3 regions of the Pseudovibrio sp. W64 genome follow, and region 3 is predicted to be linked to each of the others. Evidence: predicted binding sites of a transcription regulator. Region 3 holds the regulator's gene; each other region holds the start of a gene.
What was found. The regulator LexA, encoded in region 3, represses DNA repair genes until DNA is damaged. The targets are predictions, from matches to a motif close to TGTTCNNNNTGTGTTCNG.

Region 1: the regulator LexA is predicted to act here: its motif matches at 3,093-3,110, upstream of PsW64_RS09045 (ATP-dependent helicase).
Region 2: the regulator LexA is predicted to act here: its motif matches at 3,110-3,127, upstream of parE (DNA topoisomerase IV subunit B).

Annotation. Positions count from the first base shown of each region.
Region 1 covers NZ_LMCI01000018.1:49,734-55,122, forward strand. Annotated here, with positions in the region: gene ligA (NAD-dependent DNA ligase LigA) at 1-1,421, shown strand, start outside; gene PsW64_RS09035 (hypothetical protein) at 1,481-2,092, opposite strand; gene PsW64_RS09040 (DUF4142 domain-containing protein) at 2,309-2,806, opposite strand; gene PsW64_RS09045 (ATP-dependent helicase) at 3,178-5,389, shown strand, end outside.
Region 2 covers NZ_LMCI01000038.1:1,204,054-1,209,442, forward strand. Annotated here, with positions in the region: gene PsW64_RS21875 (DEAD/DEAH box helicase) at 1-726, opposite strand, end outside; gene parE (DNA topoisomerase IV subunit B) at 934-3,024, opposite strand; gene PsW64_RS21885 (tetratricopeptide repeat protein) at 3,618-4,514, shown strand; tRNA gene PsW64_RS21890 (tRNA-Pro) at 4,905-4,981, shown strand; tRNA gene PsW64_RS21895 (tRNA-Pro) at 5,003-5,079, shown strand.
Region 3 covers NZ_LMCI01000043.1:22,595-27,983, forward strand. Annotated here, with positions in the region: gene trpC (indole-3-glycerol phosphate synthase TrpC) at 1-353, shown strand, start outside; gene moaC (cyclic pyranopterin monophosphate synthase MoaC) at 411-914, shown strand; gene PsW64_RS24100 (molybdopterin molybdotransferase MoeA) at 911-2,125, shown strand; gene lexA (transcriptional repressor LexA) at 2,375-3,097, shown strand; gene PsW64_RS24110 (ComEC/Rec2 family competence protein) at 2,993-5,389, opposite strand, start outside.

The DNA of each region.
Region 1 (5,389 bases), on a different contig from region 3:
TTCCTGCTGAGACACAGATGGGCATGGTGGAGCTGTTCGGGCAGTGGGGCTTCCAGATCAACCCGCTGATGAAGCGCTGTGAGAGCGCTGAGGAACTCCTGAAAGTCTATCATGGGATCGAGGAGGATCGCTCCGGTCTTGGCTATGATATTGACGGTGTGGTTTACAAGGTGGACCGGCTGGATCTACAGGGCCGTCTTGGCTTCGTATCGCGCTCACCGCGTTGGGCAATTGCTCATAAATTTCCGGCAGAACGCGCGTTTACAATGCTCAATGCCATTGAAATTCAGGTGGGACGAACAGGTGCACTGGCTCCGGTTGCAAAGCTGGAGCCTGTCACGGTTGGCGGTGTTGTGGTCTCTAATGCCTCTCTTCACAATGAAGACTACATCAAAGGCATTGGTCAGGATGGTGAACCCATCCGAGATGGCAAGGACATCCGTGTTGGTGATACGGTGATTATCCAGCGTGCCGGTGACGTTATCCCACAAATCGTGGACGTGGACTTGAGTAAACGGGCAGAAGATTCGGTTCCGTTCGAGTATCCCGTGAATTGTCCGGCCTGTGGCTCTCATGCCGTTCGCGAAGTCAATCCGAACTCTGGCAAGGTTGATGCTATTCGCCGTTGTACAGGTGGTTTGATTTGTCCAGCGCAAGCGATTGAGAAGCTTAAGCATTTCGTTTCCCGTAATGCCTTCGATATTGAAGGACTGGGCGAGAAGCAGGTGGAAGCGTTCTACGAATATGACATGGATAAAGGTGGGATCCGCACACCAGCGGACATCTTCACATTAGCGGAGCGGGACAAGAGCTCGCTCAACAAGCTGCGTTCGCGTGAGGGGTTTGGTGCTGTTTCTGCGCGCAAGCTGTTTGAAGCTATTGATAGCAAACGGCAAATTGAACTGAACCGTTTGATTTTCGGGCTTGGAATTCGCCATGTTGGAGAGGGAAATGCCAAGCTTCTGGCTCGGGCGTACTCCTCCTGGAGTGCTTTTTCTGATGCCATGATTGCAGCAACTGATGCAACTTCAGAAGCTTACCGTGAACTCAATGACATTGACGGAATTGGCGGTACGGTTGCCAATGCTCTGGTCGAGTTCTTTGCAGAGGAACATAACCGCGACGCGCTTGCTGCACTGATTGACCAGATCACCCCGCTTGATGTGGTTGTTGCTGATAGCTCTGACAGTCCCGTTGCTGGAAAAACACTCGTGTTTACAGGTAGTTTGGAGCGTATGAGCCGGGATGAGGCGAAGGCACGTGCGGAAAGTCTGGGTGCGAAAGTGTCTGGTTCTGTTTCCAAGAAAACTGATCTGGTGATCGCGGGTCCGAAGGCTGGGTCTAAGCTCACCAAAGCACAGAGCCTTGGTGTTCAGGTTATCTCAGAGGATGACTGGTTCGTGCTGGTTGGCGATCAATAATTAAAAAGCGAGGGAGCTGTTTGGCTCCTCTCGCTGCATTCGCAGGTTTGCGGCAAAACCTACTTCTGCGCCAATGTTGCTCTTAGGCGGACAGATGCTTCGGCGCGTCCGCCGATATAGAGCATCATGTTTTTGCCGTCTGTCTGAACGCTCATTGGGATGGTTTTTTCAACCTGCTTTTTCAGCGGGTCGTAGTCTGCTTCAGCTTTTTCAAGTGCTTTCAGAGCACTGTCGTATTCCTGGATCTTCTTTTTGACTGCAGGTTGGAGCTTGAGCAGCTTTTTGAGCTCTTTCGCCGTATCGCGATAGTTGGGATCAGTTTTAGGGTCTTTTTCCTGCTGCTTCAGCTGGCTTTCGAGCACTTTGAGCATTTTGTGTTTTGTCGAGATATCCTCTTCCAGTGACTTGGAGGCCTGAACAAAGCGGAAGGTTCTTGCTTTCTCTTTTTCAAGTGCGGCAATGTTCGTTCTGGCTTTCTTCATATCCGGCGCGTCTTCGACATGATTGTCGTAGGTCAGCCGGATGGCTGCCTTGCCCTGGAAAATGAGTTTGTCGAAGCTTGCAGTGTCCGTCGCGTGGATGTTCATCCGACGTCTGATTTCAGCCCAGATGCTTGTGCGGTTTTTATAGAAGTCATCGTAGTTTTTATATCTGCAAATGACCTTCGGCATATCTCAAACTCCATTCCAGTTGCGGTCAGATGTTCTCCAAAAGCAACATCCGTGACTAAGAGAGTGGGCAGGAAATCTTAGCAAGATCTCTCGGGAGACAGCGATAATTGAGCCAAATTTGAAGATGTGATCGTTGGGGTGGCTGAATTTGACAGGAAAACACCAGTGAGGCCGGAGCGCACCACTGGTGTTTTCTGAGATGTTTGAATGAGTTGTTTAGCCGATTTGCTTGCGGATCTCTGCCAGCATCGCCAGATGGGTATGGATGAAAGCGACCAGAATGGTTGCTGTTGCCACATCCACGTTCACAGGCTTTTTACCGGATTCCGGTGATTGAATCTTCAGCAAGTCCTCATGACCAGTGATTTCAGCTGAGATGTACAGACGGTCAAAGTCCTCACCGTTTTCGGCCTCCAGCTTCTTGTAGATGTCTTCCAGAGCAGCGGGACGCGGGGGAGGCATGGCGCCTGTGGATTCAATCACTTTTGAGACCGCAGTTTGTTCTTCGCTTTCCAGCTCTGCAAACTGGCGCACCAATGGATTGCTGGCCTTCATTGTCGCCATTTCACTGATGGCAAGTGAGAAGGGGCTGATTGTCAGCGTCTTGTTGGTGTAATCGGTGGAGCCGTGGTGGTTGGCCTGGGCGGAGGAAACCAGAGCAGGTGCTGCCAGTAAAGAACCGGAGATGCCAATGAGGGCGTTCCGACGTGTCATGTGTAACTTACCAGTATTCATAGTTTTTCTTTCAGGTTGTTACAGTGTTGTTTGTCTTTCGGAAGTGAAGATATTCCCATTGCTAAGCTGAGTTATTCTCGTTGGCAGGTATACGCATACTTCCTCTTTAAAACACTAAAGGGCCTCCCGGATTTCAAGTAACTCAGAACAAGCTTGATAAAACATCACAGAGCAAAACTGGCGTGAGGCAAGAGTTACTGAGTGAAGATGCCTTGCCCTACAAAACGATGTGTATCTCTTTGCTGATGCCTCGCTTCTTCAATGTTGTTGCTATATTGTTCCTCGTTAAGTATTGGAGATTCTCCCTCTGATTTGAGAGGGGTATGCGTTCAAAGGATCTAACGAGCTCAATGGCAAACTCTTCTGGCCCACTTCATCGCGGAATACCTGCTCACCCTGCTGATCCTCTGGCTGCACCACAGCCCAAGGCAGGTGGTATCGCAGCGAGGGCCATGGCTGCACGGCAAACCAACGCCCCAGCCTACATGGAAGGATTGAATGCAGAACAACGACTTGCTGTTGAGACGATCAACGGACCAGTGCTCGTTCTTGCAGGTGCTGGCACTGGTAAGACACGTGTTCTGACAACGCGTATTGCACATATTCTGGCAACGGGTCACGCCACTCCGGGGCAGATCCTTTCTGTGACCTTCACTAACAAAGCTGCCCGCGAGATGAAAACGCGCATTGGCGCTTACATTGGCGATGGCGTTGAAGGCATGGCCTGGCTCGGCACGTTCCACGCCATCTGCGTGAAGATTTTGCGCCGCCATGCTGAGCTTGTTGAGTTGAAGTCCTCGTTCTCCATTCTGGATACGGACGATCAGGTTCGTTTGATCAAGCAGATCATTCAGGCGGAAGGTCTGGATGAAAAGCGTTGGACTGCAAAGACATTTGCGGGGCTGCTGGACAGCTGGAAGAACCGCGGGCTTACACCCTCACAGATTTCAGCTGGTGACGCACAGGCCTTTGCTAACGGCTTGGGGCGCAAGCTTTATGAGACCTATCAGGAACGGCTTAAGATCCTGAATGCCTGTGATTTTGGTGATTTGCTGCTGCACTGTATTACGATCTTCAAAGAGCATGATGATGTTTTGAAGAGCTTCCAGCATCGCTTCCGTTACATGCTGGTGGATGAGTATCAGGATACCAACATCGCGCAGTACATGTGGTTGCGTCTGCTGGCGCAGGGCAATCCGAACGTGGCCTGTGTTGGTGATGATGACCAGTCCATTTATGGCTGGCGTGGTGCTGAGGTTGATAACATCCTGAGATTTGAGCAGGATTTCCCGGGTGCCGTTGTGGTTCGTCTTGAGCGGAACTATCGCTCGACCAGCCACATCTTGTCCGCAGCTTCTCATCTGATTGCACACAATCAGGGCCGTCTTGGTAAAACCCTTTTCACCGACCAGATGGGTTCTGAGGAAGAAGAGAAGGTGCAGGTTACCTCGGCCTGGGATTCTCAGGAGGAAGCCCGCTCCATTGGTGATGAGATTGAAGCTCTTCAAAACCATGGGCATTCTCTGAATGAAATGGCCATTTTGGTGCGTGCGTCCTTCCAGATGCGCGAGTTTGAAGACCGGTTTGTCACGCTTGGATTGAACTACCGCGTGATCGGTGGTCCGCGCTTTTACGAGCGTATGGAGATCCGCGATGCGCTCGCCTATTTCCGCTGTGTGATGCAGACGTCAGACGATCTGGCTTTTGAGCGTATCGTGAATACGCCGAAGCGTGGGCTTGGTGAAGCGACGCTGAAGATTGTTCATGCTTATGCACGGGAGCGCGCTATTCCGCTGATGATCGCTGCTGAAGAGTTGGTGCAGACCAATGAGCTGCGTCCGAAAGCTCGTGCTGCGCTCGCGGATGTTCTTGGCATGTTGGAGAACTGGCGTAATCAGGTTGAGACCATGAGCCATACGGAACTGGCGGAGATCATTCTTGATGAGAGTGGTTACACCCAGATGTGGCGTCAGGATCGATCTGCTGAAGCGCCGGGACGTTTGGACAACCTGAAAGAACTTATCCGCTCGATGGAAGAGTTTGAGAGCATGGCTGGGTTCCTTGAGCACATCTCGTTGGTGATGGATAAGGACAGCGATGCGGAAGAGGATGCGGTCTCGATTATGACACTCCATTCTGCAAAAGGCCTTGAATTTGATAGTGTTTTCCTTCCCGGTTGGGAAGAGGGTGTGTTCCCGAACCAGCGGGCATTGGATGAAACCGGACAAGCTGGTCTGGAAGAGGAACGGCGCCTTGCCTATGTGGGTCTTACCCGTGGCCGCAAGCGTGTGAAAGTGTGGTTTACCTCTAACCGCCGCATTCATGGCTCGTGGCAGTCCTGCATTCCTTCGCGGTTTCTGGATGAGCTACCTGCAGATAGTGTTGAGGTTGTTGAGGCCTCCAGCTCTTACGGTGGGTATGGTCTGAATAGCGCTGGTGGTGGTTATGGTGCCAGCCGGTTTGACAACAGTGATCCCTTCCAGAGCAAGTACTCTACGCCGGGTTGGCAGCGTGCGCGTAAGGCGCAGGCGTCTGGTCAGCAGTATGGCAAAATGCATGGCG
Region 2 (5,389 bases), on a different contig from region 3:
AGCACCTTCGATCAGCTCGCGCAATTTCGCGCGCTTCTCGTAGTCTTCCGCATCAGCCGCCGCAATGCGCTGCGTCACAGTATCCGCTGTTGTCGAAGCTTTCGCCACTTCCACCTTTGCTGGGTTCTGCAAGAATGTGTCAGTCAAACGCTGAATCTCAGTCGGCATAGTTGCAGAGAAGAACAGGGTCTGACGCGTAAACGGGATAAGCTTGCAGATGCGCTCGATGTCTGGAATGAAGCCCATGTCTAGCATGCGGTCAGCTTCATCGATCACGAGGATATCAACGCCCTGCAACAGCAGCTTACCGCGCTCGAAATGATCAAGCAGGCGGCCAGGTGTTGCAATCAGAACATCAGCGCCACGCTCAAGCTTGCGGTCTTGCTCAGCAAAGGAAACGCCGCCGATCAGCAGTGCGACGTTCAGCTTGTGATTGACGCCATATCGATTGAAGTTGTCTTCCACCTGCGCTGCAAGCTCACGGGTCGGCTCAAGAATAAGAGTTCTTGGCATCCGGGCGCGCGCACGGCCTTTTTCCAGAAGAGTAATCATCGGCAGCGTAAAGCTTGCCGTTTTCCCGGTTCCAGTTTGAGCAATCCCGAGGACATCTCTACGTTCGAGAACGTAAGGGATGGCGCCTGCCTGAATGGCAGTCGGTTCTGTATAGCCAGAGGCTTCTACAGCGGCGAGAACTTTCTCACTAAGTCCGAGAGTGGAAAACGACATATTTCATGTTCTTTACGATAATTGAGGAGAGAAGCTGGAAGCCGTATGAGTTACAGGTTTCTCCAACCAGTTTGGCGGAACACTACATTTCTAAGCAGCGTTGTCAATAAATTCTGCGGTATAACCGATATATTCCTTCAAGTTATGCCAAGGTTGCCGAGTTATAACCTACGCAAAACTCAGCAACTATTCAGAATTAAGGGTCTTTTAAATATCCAGATCAGTCGCGAACTCTGCTCGCTCCTGAATAAAGTTGAAGCGTGCCTCAGGTTTATTGCCCATCAGCTGCTCAACCGCATTGCGGGTTTCACTCACTTCATCCTCGCCAACAACCACTTTAAGCAGCGTCCGGCGTTTCGGATCCATGGTGGTTTCCTTCAGCTGAGCTGGCAACATCTCACCAAGGCCCTTAAAGCGGCCAATTTCGATCTTGCCATTCTTCTTGAAGCTGGTTTTCAAAAGCTGCTCACGATGCTCGTCATCCCGGGCATAAAGCGTCTTACCACCCTGACTGATCCGGTACAGCGGAGGAACAGCAAGGTAGAGGTGACCGTTATTGACCAGATCCGGCATCTCTTTATAAAAGAATGTGATGAGAAGGGCTGCGATATGCGCCCCATCAACGTCCGCATCAGTCATAATGACAATGCGCTCATAGCGCAGATCTTTGTCATCGTAGTTAGATCGCGTCCCACACCCAAGGGCTTGAATGAGATCAGACAGCAGCTGGTTTGCGACCAGCTTATCCCGGCCAGCGTTCGCAACGTTCAAGATCTTACCACGCAATGGCAAAACGGCCTGTGTTGCACGATTACGAGCTTGTTTTGCTGAGCCACCCGCAGAATCACCCTCCACGATAAACAGTTCAGTGCCATCAGATTTGCTTGTTGAGCAATCTGCGAGCTTGCCCGGCAGACGAAGGCGACGAACTGCAGTTTTACGCGCGACGTCCTTCTCCTGGCGACGCTTCAAGCGCTCTTCAGCACGATCAACCACCCACTCAAGCAGTTTGTTTGCCTGATTAGGAGAAGCGGTCAGCCAGTGGTCAAACGCATCGCGGACGGCGTTTTCAGCAATACGGGTTGCTTCATTCGTGGCCAGCTTGTCTTTTGTCTGACCAACAAACTCAGGCTCGCGCACGAACACAGAAAGCATACCAGCTGCTGACGTTAAAACGTCGTCACCGGTAATAATGGAAGCCTTCTTGTTGCCAATCAGCTCGCCATAGGCCTTCAGGCCGCGGAGCAGGGCGTAGCGCAGGCCCGTTTCATGCGTGCCACCTTCAGGTGTCGGAACAGTGTTACAGTAAGAGTTGACAAACCCGTCGCCAGCAAACCAGGCAACAGCCCATTCAACTGAGCCATGCTTACCTGTCGCCTGTGTCCGGCCTGCAAAAACTTCGTCAGTAACACGGCGCTCTTTACCAAGAGCCTCTTCCAGGTAATCCTTCAGGCCGCCAGGGAAATGGAAAGTCGCAGTCTCAGGCACTCCATTGGCTTCATCAGCAAGAGCCTTGGCACAGCGCCAACGAATCTCCACACCGCCAAACAGGTAGGCCTTAGAACGCGCCATCTTCATCAAACGGGCAGGTTTAAACTTGAGCGTCTTGCCGAATATTTCCGCATCCGGCTTAAACCGCACCATGGTGCCACGGCGGTTGTGAACATCACCAACCAGCTCAAGGCCGCCATCAGCAAGGCCACGACGGAACGTCTGGCGATACAGCTTGCGGTTACGCGCAACCTCAACAACCAGCTCCTCAGAAAGCGCGTTGACAACGGAAATCCCCACACCATGCAGACCACCAGAGGTCTCATAGACTTTACTGTCAAACTTACCGCCGGCATGCAGGGTCGTCATAATGACTTCCAGCGCGGACTTGTCTTTATATTTAGGATGCGGATCAATCGGGATACCGCGGCCATTATCAGTAATGGTCAGGTAGCCATCATCGCCCAGAGAGACATCAATCCAGCTGGCGTGGCCTGCAACGGCCTCATCCATGGAGTTGTCAATCACTTCAGCGAACAGGTGGTGCAGCGCCTTTTCATCCGTGCCGCCAATATACATTCCCGGGCGGCGACGCACAGGCTCCAGACCTTCAAGCACTTCAATGTCAGCTGCTGTGTAATCACCCTCAGCGCCGATAGGAGCGGCCTTGCCTGCGGATGATGGCTTTGCAGGTGAGGACGGTGCGCTTGCGGCTGGTGCTTGTTTCTTCTCAGTGCTGCCAGAAGAGGATGTCAGCTCATCCATGCTTTTGGTAACATCTGCAAACAGATCATCAGGCGTGCTCATCGTACCTCTTTGGTCTTGCGCTTAAATAGTCTCGAATCAAACGGCAGTCTTGCAGGACTGAGAGAAAAGGGCAAAGATCTGCCGGAGTTCTACTCTTGTTCCTTGTGGGTAAGCGCCAGACATACGCCTTTTCGCTTACCTGAATGTGCCGAACCCCACCAAAAGCGGGCATCTGATGCCATATGCGCCATTCGCGGCGAAAATACAAATAGCATTTGTGATTGCCCCAAGGCCTGTGATCAAAACTTTACACCGGACATACACACGGCAGTTACGTCATCTGCTGCAGATTGTTGCGAGCATGCAACAGCATTTTGCGCTGACCCGAATGGTGGAAACTGACACTGGTTCATCAATGGCAAATTGGATAGTTTGCCTTGTCCATGTTTGAGAGATGGTCGAACTGTGTAGGATTTTTGTCAATCAGATAGAAAGCTAGGCATTTGTAAGATCATTTGTGACAATTTGAAGGTATGTCACCTTTGGAAACAAAATTGACATTTTTTCCTTTCATAGCCTGATCACACAGCGACGGTATGAAAAGATAAGAAGTCAGAACCACTGACAAGTAGGCAGTGGTCAAGTGAGGCACTTTGATAAAAGCTCTGTTTAAAGATGAAATGGGAACGCACCACAATGCGTTGACGCGTCTTGTAACAAGCTTGAGCTTCGCCTCGGTTCTTACTCTTCTCGCACTCAACAGTGCACATGCTCTGGATACCAACAAAAGTGCAAGTGCAATGGCTGCCGTCAATCAGATGGCAAATGTCACACCTCAGCAAGCCTTGAGGGAAGGGGCCCGCGCTTACTATTCCGGTGAAAAAGACAAGGCACTCTCTCCACTTCGCTACGCTGCTGAAAACGGACAGGCTATGGCAGCCTGGAAGCTCGGCAGGATGTACGCGCAAGGAGACGGTGTGCCAGAAGATGATCTTCAGGCGTTCCAGTATTTTTCCCAGGTCGTGCGCGAATATTCTTCCGATGGCCCCAAAGCACGCTCAGCCCCATTTGTCGCAAGCGCTCTTGTTGAACTGGGCCGCTACTTCCTGACAGGTATTGGCGACAGCCCGGTTAAACAGAACACGCACAAAGCACGTGAGGTGTTCACCTACGCTGCCTCCTACTTTGGCGATGCGGATGCGCAGTACAATCTCGGCATCATGTATCTCAACGATAAGCTGCCAGATTATGACCGCCGATTGGCTGCCCGTTGGTTGAAGCTCGCAGCCGTAAAAGGCCATGTCGGAGCGCAGGCCAAATTTGGTGAACTGCTGTACTTTACAGAAGAACTGACAACCGCACGCATGACAGGCCTCAAATGGATGACCCTGGCACGCCGGCAAGTGGTTGGCGGTGATAATGATGCATGGATCGTCTCTCTCCACGAGAAGGCATTTTCTCTCGCCTCAGAAAAAGAGCGTCGCAATTCTGCTGAATGGGCAGATGCATGGCTGGTTAAGCGCGGCCACGTGATTGCTTCAAGCAACTAATCCACTCTCTTCTGATTTTCTTTTAAAATATGACTTGACCGCTCAGGTTATTTCTGCGATTTAAAACATGAGTTCAATATTCAAGTTTTGTTATTGACCTCTGTTTGGCGATTGTAGACCCCGATTGCGGGTCTCTGGAATGTACTTGGGGTGAGCCTTTTGCGCTCACCCTCTTTTTTTGCCTGCATGTCGCAGAAAAGCTAAAATTTTCACAGTCTTCACGCACATTGTTTAAGCCTCTGAAATTTCAGTCTTTTCAACAGCAGGATGCAGTTTTTGAAATTTTCTCGCATGATTTGGGAAAAACTATAAAACACGCTTGCCAAGCTTTAAAACTCTGCCTATATACCTGCCTCAACAAGACGCCGCGGGGCGTCACGTTGATGAGATCGGAGCATAGCGCAGCCTGGTAGCGCATCTGGTTTGGGACCAGAGGGTCGCAGGTTCGAATCCTGCTGCTCCGACCATTCATCAACACGAAGATAGATCGGAGCATAGCGCAGCCTGGTAGCGCATCTGGTTTGGGACCAGAGGGTCGCAGGTTCGAATCCTGCTGCTCCGACCATCTTCCCTTCTTCTTCCCCTAAATTTCATAATTTAAGTAGTCAGCATCGCAGCCTTTTATGCTTTTGTGCCCTCAAATCTGCACAAAGTAGCGCTCCATTTGCATCTACTGTCGCACGTCTCATTCAGCAGCACCGCTCTTTGATTAAAACGAGCAAGGAAGGTTGCTGACAGCGCTCCTCATTCAATCTCGACATAGGCCACCCTAAGTGCAAGCTAGCGCTCTACGACCCCTTTAAAATGCTCTACTGAGACGCTGCAATCCTCACCATAAAACTACAGCCAATGCGCACATAGAAAAAGCCCGAAGG
Region 3 (5,389 bases):
CTGTTGACGACCAACTGGCCAAAGAGTTGGAAGACGCCGCATTTGAACTGGGCATGGATGCGCTTATCGAGGTTCATGACGACGCTGAGTTGGAACGCGCACTGAAGCTCTCCTCTCCGCTTGTTGGCATCAACAATCGCAATCTAAAAACCTTCGAGACATCTCTGGAAACCAGCGAGCGGCTCGCACCACTGATCCCGCAAGATCGGATCATCGTTGGCGAGAGCGGCCTGTTCACTCCGGAAGACCTCTCCCGAATGGAAAACTCCGGCATCTCCACCTTCCTCATCGGCGAAAGTCTGATGCGTCAGGAAGATGTGGAAACCGCAACCAAAGCTTTGCTTAAACGCTAAAAATCAACTGCTTGGCAAAAGCAGACACCTGAACAAACTGTGTCCAGAGGCAAGAAAATGTCAGAACTTTCTCCAAAACTCACTCACTTAGATGACAGCGGTGCGGCTCATATGGTCGACATTTCGGAGAAAGAGGTTACCTCACGCATTGCCCGTGCAGGCGGTCAGGTAAAAATGCAGCCTGAGACTCTGAACATGATCCTTTCAGGCAACGCCAAGAAAGGCGACGTACTTGCAACAGCGCGCATCGCTGGCATCATGGCTGCAAAGCGCACACACGAGCTGATCCCTCTCTGCCATCCTCTGGCGCTTTCCAAGGTTCAGGTGGACTTCACACCCAACCCTGAGCTGCCAGGAATTGAGATCGAAGTCTTCGCAAAAGTGTCAGGCCAGACTGGCATCGAGATGGAAGCACTTACAGCCGCCTCCGTTGCCTGCCTGACAATTTACGACATGGCAAAAGCCGTTGACCGTTCTATGGAGATCGGTGAAATCCGGTTGCTGGAGAAGAAGGGCGGCAAGTCCGGTCACTATCTGGCTGAGGAGGATAACTCCCAATGAGCTTGATCAGTATTGAAGAAGCGCTGGACCGCCTCCTGAAAGATGTGAAGCCAACCAACACCGAGCAGCTTCCACTACTTGAAGCTGGAAAACGCATTCTGGCAGAAGATGTTGCCGCAACACGAACGCAGCCTCCATTTTCCGCCTCAGCGATGGATGGATATGCCGTCAAAGCTGCTGATACGGTCGATCCAGAGACTGCCTTGAAAGTTATTGGAGAAATTGCTGCCGGGCATAACTTCGATGGCACGCTGCAAGCCGGAGAAGCTCTGCGCATCTTTACAGGTGCACCTGTTCCAGCAGGCGTCGACGCAATTTTGATGCAGGAAAACGCTCGCCGTGACGGGGATAACCTGTTTTGCGAGGAAGCCGTTTCTATTGGTAAGTTCATCCGCCCAGCAGGCCTCGACTTCAAAGAAGGCCAGACCCTCCTGAAGGCGGGCGCACCACTCGGCTTCCGTGAATTGTCTCTTGCAGGCGCCATGAACCACGCAACCTTGCCAGTGCGCAAAAAGCCAGTCGTTGCGATCCTCGCAAATGGTGATGAACTCGTCGAGCCAGGTCAGATACCAGGTCCGAATCAAATCATAGCGTCCAATCAGGTCGGCATCGCAGAATTCGTCAGAAACTGTGGCGGAACGCCAATGATGCTGGGCATTGCACCAGACCAGCCTGAGGAAATCACGGCACGCGTGAAACAGGCTATTGAAGCAAAAGCCGATGTACTGGTGACACTCGGCGGTGCCTCTGTGGGCGACCACGATCTCATTCAGGACGTACTGGGCGCTGAAGGCATGGAGCTAGGCTTCTGGCGCATCGCCATGCGCCCGGGCAAGCCCCTCATGGCCGGAGCCCTTGGCCCCATGAAAGTCCTCGGCCTTCCTGGCAATCCAGTCTCCAGCCTTGTATGCGCACTCCTCTTCCTTGGCCCGCTTCTGGATAAGATGCTAGGCCGCACGGTCTCTGTGACAAATCAAGGCGTTACCAAAGCCACATTGGCAACTGATTTGCCTGCAAATGATATGCGCCAGGACTACCTGCGCGCTAGCCTGAGTACAGATGAACACGGAGATCTGATAGCAACGCCGTTTGGCAAACAGGACTCTTCCATGCTTGCCTTGCTGACAAAAGCAGATGCCCTGATCATTCGCCCACCACACGCACCAGCTGCAAAGGCAGGTGAAAAAGTGGAGCTGCTCAAGCTACGCTAAATCCAGTCATCAGGAGTGGGCAACCCCTGCCCACTCACCCACCAGAAACCAAATCCCCCAGTTCTAGCAGGGCTTAACCTCAACAAACCCATTGCAGAACACAATGAGAACAGGTAGAGTACGTTCGTGTTTTGTCCTTCCAATCGCAGAAGTTGAAGTCTTTTAGCTTCTTGGAATTACAAAACCGCGATTGGTCAGGAATGGCCGCTCACTTTCAATCAGCGCCTTAGGAGCGAACGGGGATAAAAGATGCTTACACAGAAGCAACACGAGCTTTTGATGTTCATCCATCAACGCTTGAAGGAAGCCGGTGTTCCGCCCTCCTTCGATGAGATGAAGGACGCGCTGGACCTCCGTTCCAAATCCGGCATTCACCGGCTGATCACAGCTCTGGAAGAGCGCGGCTTCATTCGCCGCTTGCCGAACAGAGCTCGTGCACTTGAAATCCTCAAACTGCCAGACTCCATTTCTCCGGGCCTGAAGCCTGCCGCCAAGGAAAAAGGCTTTGCACCTGAGGTGATTGAGGGCTCCCTGAGCAAGAAAGTAGCAACGCCGCCACCTCCACGCGCCACATCACCAGACGAAGTGCCAACGCTGGAAATCCCGGTCATGGGCCGCATTGCTGCAGGCGTCCCAATCGAAGCAATCCAGACACAAAGCCATACCATCGCAATGCCTGCTGATCTGATGGGTCGCGGCGAGCATTATGCGCTGGAAGTCAAAGGCGATTCCATGATCGATGCCGGTATCTTCGATGGAGATACCGTGTTGATCAAACGTGGTGACACGGCTGATAACGGCGAGATTGTTGTGGCGCTGATTGATGAAGAAGAAGCAACCTTGAAGCGCCTGCGCAAAAAAGGCGCCTCAGTCGCGCTGGAAGCGGCCAACCCCGCCTACGAAACTCGCATCTTCGGCCCGGGCCGCGTCCACGTGCAAGGCAAGATGATTGCGCTCTTCCGCCGCTATTAAATCATTGGTTGCCTGAGGCAATTTCGGATTCCAAGGCCTGCGCTGAGCATCATATGCCCAGCGCACTTTTTTTATTCTTTCCCCGCCCTCAGCACCAACAGAAAGCCAGATGTAAGCTGAACCGCGCTCTCCGAAAACCTTCTGGTCAATAACCAGCTCAGCCCGGCAAGCCGGAGGCGCCTGAACCTGCGTGATGACGATGGTGGCAAGATGGCAGTCAGCCTCCAAAACATCAGCCACTTTGGACTGTGCCAACAGGATCGGCGCAGAGCTTATCCTCCCTCCCTCTGCAGGCTGCTGAGGGAATATCTCAATCACACAGCCGCGATCATCACAGGACCGATCTGAAGCCCTCACCTTGTGTTGCTTGAACGAACCCGCCGAAACTCCACCAGCGCGCAACAGGCTGTCAGCAGCAAACGACATACGTGAGGACGTCAGTCGAAACGCACCATCCTGCCCATAATAAGCAATGTGCTTGCCCGCATCCGCAATCATCAGATCAGGCGCCTTGCCACCGGCAAACATCAGGACACTCACCGTAAATGCCGGAAGTGAAAGCCATTTCAGGCGCAGCGGCATCACACACAGTACGACAATCGCTAGGATCACGAGCAGATACCCTGGAGCACTGGAAACCCCGAGACTGGTCAGCCCCTCACTGAGTGAGCTCACCCAGTAAGCAGCTTTCAGCACCAGCGCCAACCCAGCCTCCATCCCTTGCAGAAAGAACGCATCCGCACCAAACGGGATCGCCAACAGACTCAATAACCCAAGGGGCATAACCACAAAAGTCACCAATGGCATAGCAAGAATATTCCCCAGAACTCCATAAGGCGCAACCTGCTCAAAATGCATCGCCGCAACTGGCCCCGTGGCAGCACCTGCAATCAACGAGGTCAACGCACAAGCTAGAATCCACTTTAAGATTACACGACTAATCCTATGAAACCATGAGGTATTCCGTCTTCGCGAACTATCTCGATTACCGAGCAACCAATCCTTCCCAAGCATATAGGCTGAGAGCAAGGCGAGCACTGCAATGAAGGACATCTGAAACCCGGGAGCCAGAACCTCCTCCGGCCTCAGGCTTAAAAGCACAAGGCAAGCCAGCGCCAGACCACGCAGACTGAAGGCCCGCCGACCAAGCAGACCCGCGCATAAAATCATCGCCGCCATCAAAAAAGCCCGCTGCGTTGCCACAGAAGCTCCTGACAAACCAAGATAAACAATCGCCGCAATCAGTGCTGCCACGCTGGCATAAACGTGAATATGTCCTTTCAGCGCAAGCGACTGGCTGAGGGATAGGATCAGGCGGGCACCAAGGAAGACCAGAGAGGTCACAAGTCCCATATGCATGCCGGAGATAGCGAGCACATGAGCAAGCCCTGCATTGCGCAAGGCATCCTTGTCAGCGGTGGCAAGATAGTCTCGCTTGCCCACCAGAAGTGCAACAGCAAACGCACTTTCCGGGCTGTTATCCAACACCCGCCGGATCCGCTGTGCTATCCCACTGCGCACACGCTCTATCCCTTGCAGAAAACTTGTGCCCTCTACCTGTGCCACAACAACCGGTTTGGAAAGCGCATAGCCGACCGCACCAATCCCACTGAAAAACGCAGTTCGGGCAAAGTCATACCCACCGGGGCGCACCGCACCTCCCGGCGGCAACAACCGAGCCTTCAGCTGCATCCTGTCCCCCATCACGGGTGCCTCTTTCATCCCCTTGATGCTAATCCGGATGCGATAAGAAAGAAGAGTTACGCCCTTCTGCGAAAGTGTTGTCACATCTGCAAAAATGACGGAGTAAGCCCCTTTGCCAGAATGCTTCACTCCAGCAACCACACCCTCCACTTTGCGTGTAACCGGGCGCTCCAGCGGGTCACCGCGCGCATACTCCACGCGCAAATCAGCAAGGAAGAACCCGGCAGTAAAGAACAAAAGCGCGGTCAGCCCAACCGTTAACCGCCCGATCTTCCAACGACGAAAAGCGAATACTCCCAATAAGATAAAAGGAGTTCCGCTTAAAACACTGTAAGGCTCGGCGGGGAGTGAGAAATAAACCAGCACACCAGCTAAATGGCAAAGCGCATACCAGAGGATGCCATGCCCCTTGTTCCAATCCTGCACGAGCGCAGAGCGGGCATAAGTCATGACAGCTGACCAATCCGGCCTCAGCACGAAACCCAGCAGCTTACGTGCCCTTTGAAGCACATCACGAAGACTAAGGCGCTGTTTCTCTTCAGCAAAACGCATGCTTGCGTTGCTATGTGCGTTTTTTGCGTTGACTTG